2 regions of the Brevibacterium paucivorans genome follow, and region 1 is predicted to be linked to the other one. Evidence: predicted binding sites of a transcription regulator. Region 1 holds the regulator's gene; the other holds the start of a gene.

Region 1 (5,087 bases):
ACGAAAGCCTGTCCCGCGCCAAGTTCGAAGAACTGACCCACGACCTACTCGAGCGCACCAAGGCTCCGTTCCAGGCAGTCATCCGTGACGCTGGTGTGGACGTCAAGGACATCGACCACGTTGTTCTGGTTGGTGGTTCGACCCGTATGCCAGCAGTCGCTGAAGTCGTGAAGGACCTGACTGGTGGTCGCGAACCTAACAAGGGTGTGAACCCAGACGAGGTTGTCGCAATCGGTGCAGCTGTTCAGGCTGGTGTGCTCAAGGGTGAACGTAAGGACGTTCTGCTCATTGACGTCACCCCACTGTCCCTGGGTCTGGAAACCAAGGGTGGCGTGATGACCAAGCTCATCGAACGCAACACCCCAATTCCAACCAAGAAGTCGGAAACCTTCACCACGGCCGAAGACAACCAGCCTTCGGTTTCGATCCAGGTGTTCCAGGGTGAGCGTGAGTTCACGCGCGACAACAAGGCACTGGGAACCTTTGAACTGACCGGAATTGCGCCTGCGCCACGTGGTTTGCCACAGATCGAGGTGTCTTTCGACATCGACGCCAACGGTATCGTCCACGTGTCCGCAAAGGACAAGGGCACTGGTAAGGAACAGTCCATGACCATCACTGGTGGTTCGGCTATTCCTCAGGAAGACATCGAACGTATGGTGCGTGAAGCTGAAGAGCACGCGGAAGAAGACAAGAAGCGTCGCGAAGCAGCCGACAAGCGCAACGTTGCTGAAAACATGGCTTACCAGACCGACAAGCTCATCAAGGACAACAACGACAAGCTTCCTGAAGACGTGAAGAAGGAAGTTCAGGCCGACGTTGACGAGCTGAAGGAAGCGCTCAAGGGCGACGATGACGCAGCTGTTGAGAAGGCACTGGAGAAGCTCCAGACCTCGCAGACCAAGCTGGGTGAAGCACTCTACGCACAGCAGTCTGCTGACGGTGCCGCAGGTGCCGACGCTACAGGTGCCGGTGCGGCTGACTCCGCAAACGCGGACGACGACGTGGTAGACGCTGAAGTGATCGATGAGGACGAGGAGAACAAGTAATGTCCACCGAGAAACCGTTCGACAGCGCTGGGGAGCCTGCTGAACAGGGCTTCTCGTTTACCGACAAGCGCCGTGTGGACCCCGAAACCGGTGAAGTGCGCGCCCCTAAGGACGCGCAGGAACCGGCAGGCGGACAGCCAGTAGGCGAAGAACCAGCGGCCGAGCCCGCTGGGGCCGAAGCCACAGAAGCTGGAGAGCCAGCAGCTGGGGAACCGGCAGCCGGAGAGCCAGCGGCCGACGCGAGCGACCTCGGGGTAGATATCCCCGAGGACGCCTCGGAACTCAGCGACAGCGAAGGTGTGGAAGTGTCAGCGGAAGCTGCGCAGCACCTCGAGGATCTGCAGCGACTCAACGCCGAATACGCGGCGTACCGTCGCCGTTCCGAACGTGAGCGCGACCGCGCCCACGAAAACGGAATGGTCAAGGTGACCGAGGCGCTCATGCCGATCCTGGACGAAGTGCGCCTGGCGCGCGAGGCCGGCGACGTCGAAGGGCCGTTCGCAAAGCACGTCGACAGGCTGTTCGAAGCCCTGAACAAGCTGGGCATTGAACAGTACGGCGAAGTCGGTGAAGTGTTCGACCCGAACGTTCACGAAGCGCTTATGCAACAACCAAGTGAGGAAGTCGAAGAACCCACGGTTTTCCTAGTTATGCAGCCGGGATACCGGATGGGCGAACGAGTCCTCAAAGCCGCACGTGTGGGAGTTCACGTACCCGCAGAGTAAGACGGGCGCGTGCTACGGCCTAAGGTGCCGTAGCACGCGAGCGGCAATGTAAGAAGGAAGGAGGTGCCAGATGAACTCGGGACCTCAGAACGAATGGTTTGAAAAGGACTACTACGCAACCCTGGGGGTCTCTAAGGACGCCTCCGCCTCGGAAATAAAGAAGGCCTACCGCAAACTGGCCCGCAAATATCACCCGGATGCCAACCCGGGCGATAAAGCTGCGGAAGAGAAGTTCAAGGACGTCAGCGCCGCTAACCAGGTGCTGTCGGATCCGGAAACTCGAAAGCAGTACGACCAGGTTCGGGCCATGGGGTCCGGCGCACGTTTCAGCGCCGGATCCGGTGGCTCCGGCCAGGGGTTCGAGGATATTTTCTCTGGCCTGTTTAACACCGGTGGTGGCTACACGACCCGTGGAACCGGCGGTCCTGGTGGACCTGACCTGGGAGACATCTTCGGAAACTTTGGCGGGGGAAACTTTGGCGGAGGATACTCGCCGGGAGGCTTTTCCGGTGGAGGGTACTCACCAGGTGGATTCTCCGGTGGAGGATTTGGCCCGCAGAAGGGTGGCGACTTCAAAGCTTCGACGCGCTTGTCGTTTAAAGAAGCGGTTGAAGGCGCAACGGTGAAACTGACGATGCCAGGTGGTAAACCGCTGACCGTGCGCACCCCGGTGGGGGTGAGTGACGGGCAGAAGGTTCGCTTGGCAGGCAAAGGCAAGCCGGGAACCAACGGTGGCCCAAATGGAGATGTGATCCTCACGGTTCACGTTGACAAGCACCCCGTGTTCACCCGCGATGGCAACAACCTGCGCATGAACTTGCCGGTGACGTTTGCGGAAGCGGCTCTGGGTGCGACGGTCGACGTTCCAACCTTGGGCGGCGGTTCCGTGCGCATGCGGGTGCCGGCGGGCACGCCGTCTGGACGGGTTCTGCGCGTCCGTGGCAAGGGGATCAACGGTAAGCAGACCGGTGACTTGCTGGTCACCATTGAGATTGCGGTGCCACGCAACCTGAACGCGGATGCAAAAGCGGCCGTGGAAGCCTTCGCAAAAGCCACGGAAGGCGAGGACCCGCGTGAGGGACTCGCATCCAAGGCAAGCCGAGGATGATGCGCCGTGATTAGTTCAAGCGCAGCAGTGTATGTCATTTCGGTGGCAGCGGACCTTGCTGGGATGCACCCGCAGACGCTTCGCCAATATGACCGGCTTGGCTTGGTGATCCCTGAGCGGACTGCCGGCCGAGGTCGTCGCTACTCCGCTGACGACGTTGCCAAGTTGCGGCTCATCCAGCAGCTGAGTCAGGACGAAGGCATCAACCTGGCCGGTATCAAGCGGATCCTCGAGCTTAGAGAGGAAGTTGACGAAGCCCGTCGCCAGCTCAGGGCCATGGAAGAGAAAGTAGAGGCCGCGCGTCAGCATGCCGCCGCGGTGGACCGAGTGTTCGCCGCCGGTTCAGCGGGAGACGTGGTGTCGATTCTCAAGGGGGAACGACCTCGGACGCGGATTGCGGGAGCATTGCTCCCGCCAGCACGTTCAGGCCGACCCACGCTAGTACACAGGCGGTAGGTAGAGCCTTAGATAGATAGAGCCTTAGAACCTTACAGCCACTGAGGGGGCGCAGGGAGATCTCGAGGAGTCGAGTCACCCGCGCCTCCTTTTGCGTTGTCATCGCGCCCGGACACTGGCCAACCGCGGCCCAGCAGGTGTTGGAGAACCTCGGCTTTGTGGCCGGTCACCTGGACCTGTTGGGTGTCTTCGCTGGTGCACATGTGTAGGTCTTCGCCCGTGTCGGTGAAGTGAAGCAGATAGTTCACGGGTTCGCCCCGGTCCTCCCATGTGGAGGTGACGTCGGTTAGGAGCCGGTCGGTCACCTCGGCGGGGAAGTCCAGCGCAGTCATCCCAATGTTGAGGTCAAGCGCGTGGATAAAGCACTCACGGGCACGCAGCCACGGAATGTCAGAGGCGGGGATAGTGGCCCCGCGTCCGCTGACCACCTGGGTTTCCCAGCGGTCCTGGGGGAGGAGGCCGAGGTCGTGGGCGAGTTCGTCTGCAACCTCGTGTGACATGGTGATGACGTCACCGTTTTCGAGGTGTTTGACGTCATCTTCGATGGCTTGGTCGCGGGCGTCGCGGGACGGGTACATGGGGGTCTTTTCGCCGGTGCGCGCCCAGTGGAGCAGACGCATGAATCCTTCTGCGTTGTGCATCATGTGTACGGCCACGTGCTTGCGTGACCAGTCTGGTAGGAGTGACGGTTCGTCCAGGTTGGCCCTGGAGAGCTGGTCGAGGGTTTGAAGGTAGAACGCTTCAGCCAGCGTGCGGAAGTCGAGGTCTTTTTGAAGAGACATGAATGTACCTTTGTGAGGTGGGTTGGTTGGCCGTGGGCCGGAGCGCCCGGGGTGGGCGCCCGGGCGCGTGCCTTAGACCAGGCCGATCCACTTCCAGTAGGTGGCTGAAAGTAGCAAGACCAACAGGTACCCGACCACGGTGATGGGGATACCGGCCTTGAGGAACTGCTTGGCTGTGAACGCACCGGTTCCGTACGCCAGCATGTTCTGTGGCGCGGAGATGGGGAGCAGGAAGCCGAAGCAGATGAGGAACTGCTGGATGATGACGAATCCGATGCCCCCGTTTGCCGCGCCGGGTACGGACTGCGCGAGTGCGATGAACACGGGGATGAGGGCGGAGCTGAGCGAGGTCGCTGAAGCGAAGCCCAAGTGGATGAGAATGGTGAAGAGGCCGACGATTGCGATCATGGCGAGCATTGGCATGTTCGTGATGCCGATTGCGCCGAAGGTCTTTTCTGACAGCCATTCTGCGGCGCCGGTCTTAAGGAGAAGGCTACCGAGCGAGATTCCCACGGCGAACACGATGAGGGTTCCCCAGTTGATGAGCTTTTCGGCGGTCTTCCACGAGAACACGCCAACCTTGGGGAGGAGCAGGAAGCCGATGGCGACGATGGTGACCGTTGCGGAGTCGAATGGGTGGAGGGACTTTTCGGTTGCCCACAGGAAGAGCAGGATGACCGCGACGATGATGAGGCGGATTTCTTTACCGGTGATGGGGCCGAGTTCTTTCAGATTGCGTTCGATGACTGCGCGACCACCTTCGATGTGGTCGACTTCGGGTTTGATGGCCCATCGCATGATGAAGTAGAGAGCGATGCTCATCAGGACCGACCATGGGGCGGCCCACATGAACCACTGACCCCAGGACACCTGCTGTTGCATTGAGGTCTCGATGAAGTTGGTAGCGACAATGTTCTGTGCGGCCGCGGTCTTGATGCCGACATTCCACACGGAAACCGCTTGAGCG
Region 2 (5,087 bases), 1.3 Mb from region 1:
GCCACGGCCGCTCGAACGCACGCAACCAGCCCCTCAATGGCTACTTCGAGCTCTTCGAGCGTGGGCATCGAAGGCGCAAGGCGAATAATTGAGTCAGTGGGGTCCTCACCGTATGGGTGCGTGGACCCCGCTGGCGTGAGTTTGACCCCAGCCTGCGCGGCGAGTTCGACGATTCGGCTAGCGGTCCCGTGCGGCACCGTGAGCGTAATGAAGTAGCCACCGTGGGGCTGTGTCCACGAAACTCCCTCAATACTGCCCAGATCACGGTCCAGCACCTTTTCTACCAGCTCAAACTTGGGCTGGAGAATCGCCGCATGCGCCTGCATGTGGGCGCGCACACCGTCAGCGCTACGGAAGAACCGTGCGTGACGAAGGTGGTTGATTTTATCGGGCCCAATGCATGTGGGGGAGAGGCACGATTCATACCACTCCATGTTCTGCTGTGACGAGCCAATAAACGCCACGCCCGCGCCTGCCTGAGTGACCTTAGAAGTCGAGGCAAAGATCCACACGCGGTTGGGGTTGCCGGCCTTGCTGCACACATCCAGGATGTCCAGAACAGGCGCTTGGTTGTTATCATCCAAGTGGTGGAGCGCGTAAGCGTTGTCCCAGAAGAGTTTGAAGTCAGCCGACGCTGGCATCTCAGCCAACGCTTGAGCGCGTTCAGGCGACACATTGATGCCGGTGGGGTTCGAATATGCGGGGACGACCCACATGCCTTTCACGTCATCGCGGGAAGCGTATTCAGCAACCTGCTCGAGCACAGGCCCTTCGTCGTCCATCTCAATGGGAATCAGTTCAAATCCCAGGCTTTCAGCCAGACCAAAGTGACGGTCATAGCCCGGAACAGGACATAGGATCGCGCGCTTCTTCCCGGCCCATGCGGTGCCGTCTGGTGAGTCGTGCAGTAGGTGGAACTGCAGGACTTGACTCATGAGCACCAGCGACGAATTGCCCTGCGCGAACAGCTGTTGCGTGGGCACCTGTAGAAGGGGGGAGAAGATCTCACGGAGTTCGGTCAAACCCTTCAATCCACCGTAGTTGCGCGTGTCGGTGCCATCGGCAGCCGTAGCGGTTTCGTTGGTGACGTTCGTCAGCAAATCAGCAGAGAGGTCAAGCTGTTCGACCGATGGCTTTCCGCGTGTAATGTCGAGTGACAGGCCACGTTCTTTGAACGCCGTGTACTCTTTTTGGGCGTGTGCGAGATTCTCCATGAAAAAACCCTGACTTTCGTGATGCTCTATATTCACTATCCTAAGCATCATGCTTGATGCGTTACGACGCCCCTCAGTGATTTTCGGTGCTGGCTTTGGGGTCCTGATCAGCGTGCTCTGTTTCTTCCCCGAAGTTTTCAGCCTTCACACCGTCACTGGTTTCGTTCACTTTACTGCCATGCGACCTTTTGCGCTTGCCGTTGTGGGTGGCGCTACGATGCTGGGTTTTCTTCTGTGGGCGTTCTGGCGGTCGCCCATGCTGCTTGCCATGCTGGTTGTAGTAGCGCTGTTTACGGGCATCGTTGGCGTCCAGTGGGCGTCAAAAGGTTTGCGTAATTCCGCCGAGGTGGCGGCCCCCTCCAGCGACAAACTCACCGTGGTAAGTGCGAACGTTCTAATCGGCAACGATTCGTACGACAGGTTGTTTAAGCGGATTAGCGACACTGACGCAGATATCGTCACGTTGCAAGAGGCCGCTCACACGACAGTTGAGGACAAGCTTGAGAAGTTCGGGCTGTCGGATGCATATCTGGTCACACCCGAGACGCCCACTGCCTCACCCACAGACGCTGATTCTCTGGTCATGGTCAAGCACGACCTAGAGCCGGAGGTCATCGACGCGCACTCGCTCCCGTTTGCTACGGCTGGTGTACGCACCTCACTCGGCGAGTTCTATTCCATCCACGCTCATGCTCCTGTCCAAAGTGCGGTCGAACAGCGCAATTGGGCACACAGCGTCAAGACAGAGCGTGATATTTGTGAGCGTGCCACCTTGATTGCTGGTGACTTCAACGCGACAACGGATTCGCCACTGATGCGCACTGGCAGGTGCTCAGACTCAGCCGAAGAACTCAATATGGGTGCCCGAGGGAGTTGGCCATCCAAGTGGTCGAGTATGCTTGGTGCGCGCATCGATCACCACCTGTATAACCCCGAGTTGCTCACACCGTACAAGGGTGAAATGTTCGTGATCGACGGGAGCGATCACCGCGGTCTCGAGTTTTCGTACGCGTTTCAGGACGCTGATGGTTGAGCCCAAGATCAGTAACCGCCTTCATGGGCGTCACTTTGGTCAGTCTCCGCAAGCGTATGAGCGTTTTCGGCCCGGATACCCCAGAGAAGCGTTGGATATCTGTGTACACGCCGCACTTGGCCCACGGGTCGCCGATATCGGCGCGGGAACTGGAAAACTCAGCGTCGCCTTGCGCGACCGCGGGCTGGACGTCACCGCGGTCGATCCGGACACCTCGGCCCTGAAACATAACCCGTGCCGCTCTTTGGTGGGGACCGCCGAAAACATTCCTTTACCCGCGGGCAGCGTCGATTTGGTGACGTTTGCGCAGTCATGGCACTGGGTCGACGCACAGGTAGCCGTCACGGAATGCGCCAGGGTTCTAACACCTGGGGGAGTAGTGGCAATTCTGATCAACCAGCTAGACGTGTCACACGAGTGGGTCATGCGGATCGCACGCATCATTCACGCTGGCGATGTGTACCGACCGGAGTGGCGGCCTAACCTGGGTGATGCGTTTGGCGAGATTGAGGCGCATGTGAGCACGTTTTCACAGAAGCTCACGTTTGACGATCTGGTGGGGCTGGCGTCGACGCGTTCGTATTGGTTGCGTTCGGGGCAACAGCAGCGAGACAGAATCGTGAACAATCTTCGAGACTATCTGTTGAATGAAAATCCCATGGGGGAGACCTTGCAGCTGCCGTACGTGTGCCTCACCTATGTGGCGAGGTTAAATGCATAAAAGGTCAGGCAAGGAGAGTGTCCCTGCCTGACCTTTTACTTACGGCTCTTTAGCTGTGAGCCAGGCTTTCTTTAGGCCTCAGTGTTGGAGGAGCCTGCCAGTGGCGTGTTGTTTGGCTCGGTGGGCGCCGAGGTGGTGTTCCCGCTGTGGGAGATGGAAATCTTGCGTGGCTTGGCTTCTTCTGACACTGGGATCGTGAGTGTGAGAACACCGTCGCTGAAGTCAGCAACAATGCGGTCAACGGCGATCCGGTTGCCCAGAGTCAGCTGACGTGCCGCGGTTCCGGTTGGACGTTCGCGGGTGAGCCACTCGACACCTTCACCAGCTTCAACTTCACGTTCAGCGCGGACCGTCAGGGTGCGGTCTTCAACGTCAACGTCGATGCTTTCTGGGCGAACACCTGGCATGTCGATGCGTGCCACGTAGTTCTCTCCGTCACGGAACAGGTCCATGGGGAGTGTGGTGGAGTTGGATCGAGTGACTTCAGAGATGAAGCGGTCGATGTCACGGATAGGGTCAAAACGAGTAGCCATAGAAGATCACCTTCCTTGTAATGAACTCTGTACATTGAGCCTAACGCACTCAACTTTAGAAAAATTCCGTTCGCACGTTAAATCTATGCAAAATAGTGGGGCCCACCCGAAGGTGAGCCCCACTCAACTCTACTTAACATAATGTATATTATCGGCTAATAGCCCATAGTTGCGCTTAGCCAGCCGCGGTCAGTCGCCTTAGAGAACTTCGTACGAAACTGAAATAACACCACTGCTATATCCGCCCACGGCCTTCATAGCCGCTACGGACAGGTCCAGGCAACGTCCACCGATGTACGGACCGCGGTCGTTGATGCGAACAACGGTCGTTTTGCCGTTTGCCTTATTGGTGACCTTTACACGGCTATTCATGGGAAGTGTCTTGTGCGCCGCGGTCATAGCGTTTGCATTGAAGCGTTCACCGCTCGCCGTTGGTCCGCCATGCGTGCCATCTCCGTTGCCGTACATGGACGCCTTGCACGTTCCGCCTTGGCCAGAAGCCTTCTTGTTGTGCGGCTTATTCGAGTCGTCAGCCGAAGTACCCTTCCCACCGGAAGACTTCGAGGACTTCGACGAGCTTGATGAACCCGCAGAGCTAGACGAACCCGACGCCGACTCCTCAGGTTCTTCCTTTGGAGCGTCCATCTTGACCGATGCCTTCGAGGCCTTGTTCTGCTTCTTGGCTTCTTCTTCGTGCTTCTTGACTTCGGCTACCTGCTCCGATTCGCCCTGTGGCAGAGCGAAATCAGGCTCATAGTAGTCATGAGCATTAGCCTGTGCTTCGACGTCAGCGTTCGACTCCCCCTGACCGTTGTTGACAACACCGGCTACCGCAATTGTGGCGATCGCTGCGGTAGGAATCGCAATAGCTGCCATCACTGGCGCACGACGGCCGGAAGCAAGAACTCCCGCAGCCGATACAGGTTCACCGTGGCGTCCCGCCGAGGCTTTCCGGCGACCAAACAAATCCTTAAGCGACCCGCGAGTCGCTGGCTTTGACGCAGAATGCTTACCCATAAACGTTCCTTAATACTCCTGATACCGCGCTCACATTAAGCGCAGGACCACTGGCCCCAGCCAGCTTTTGCTTGCAGAATTTTTGCGCGCTTGAACTGTTCGCGCGGGTGGGCGTCGATTGGGTTGCCCTTGCCTCCAACTGAGCGCCAGGTCGCCAGCTTGAACTGGAACAGACCAAAGTGCGCACGGTTGGCCTTGTTGATAGCACGTGGGTTAAAGGTGGATTCGCACTTGGCAATCTTGTACCAGCGCGATCCAGGCCCACCCAACATGGCCTTGATTTCTGCCGTGGACATTGGGGAAGAATAATCGCCACTAGCGTCACCGGCGCTCGCATCGGAGGACTCCCCCGACTTCGACGAGCTCTTCTTCTTTGAGCCCTTCTTTGACGAGCTCGAACCACTCGATGACGAACCAGAGGTTGACGAGGATGAAGATGAGGAGGACGACTCGGACGAAGAAGATTCGTCCGTCGACGTTTCAGGCATTGTCACTGAAGCGTTGCCAACAGCCGCGACATTACGCGCCTGCTCTTGGGCCTGCTGAAAGTCATCCTCGTGGTGATTGAC

Evidence for each region. The regulator HspR, encoded in region 1, represses chaperone genes until heat shock. The targets are predictions, from matches to a motif close to AAGTTGAGTCNNNNNGACTCAACTT.
Region 2: the regulator HspR is predicted to act here: its motif matches at 3,533-3,557, upstream of JOE56_RS00440 (Hsp20/alpha crystallin family protein).

What each region holds. Positions count from the first base shown of each region.
Region 1 is NZ_JAFBCP010000001.1:1,397,994-1,403,080, forward strand. Features, by position in the region: gene dnaK (molecular chaperone DnaK) at 1-1,049, shown strand, start outside; gene JOE56_RS06525 (nucleotide exchange factor GrpE) at 1,049-1,774, shown strand; gene JOE56_RS06530 (DnaJ C-terminal domain-containing protein) at 1,845-2,882, shown strand; gene JOE56_RS06535 (heat shock protein transcriptional repressor HspR) at 2,946-3,338, shown strand; gene JOE56_RS06540 (maleylpyruvate isomerase family mycothiol-dependent enzyme) at 3,371-4,120, opposite strand; gene JOE56_RS06545 (DASS family sodium-coupled anion symporter) at 4,193-5,087, opposite strand, start outside.
Region 2 is NZ_JAFBCP010000001.1:94,008-99,094, forward strand. Features, by position in the region: gene JOE56_RS00425 (aspartate aminotransferase type Ic) at 1-1,214, opposite strand, end outside; gene JOE56_RS00430 (endonuclease/exonuclease/phosphatase family protein) at 1,264-2,247, shown strand; gene JOE56_RS00435 (class I SAM-dependent methyltransferase) at 2,240-2,968, shown strand; gene JOE56_RS00440 (Hsp20/alpha crystallin family protein) at 3,040-3,501, opposite strand; gene JOE56_RS11390 (septal ring lytic transglycosylase RlpA family protein) at 3,700-4,518, opposite strand; gene JOE56_RS00450 (transglycosylase family protein) at 4,554-5,087, opposite strand, start outside.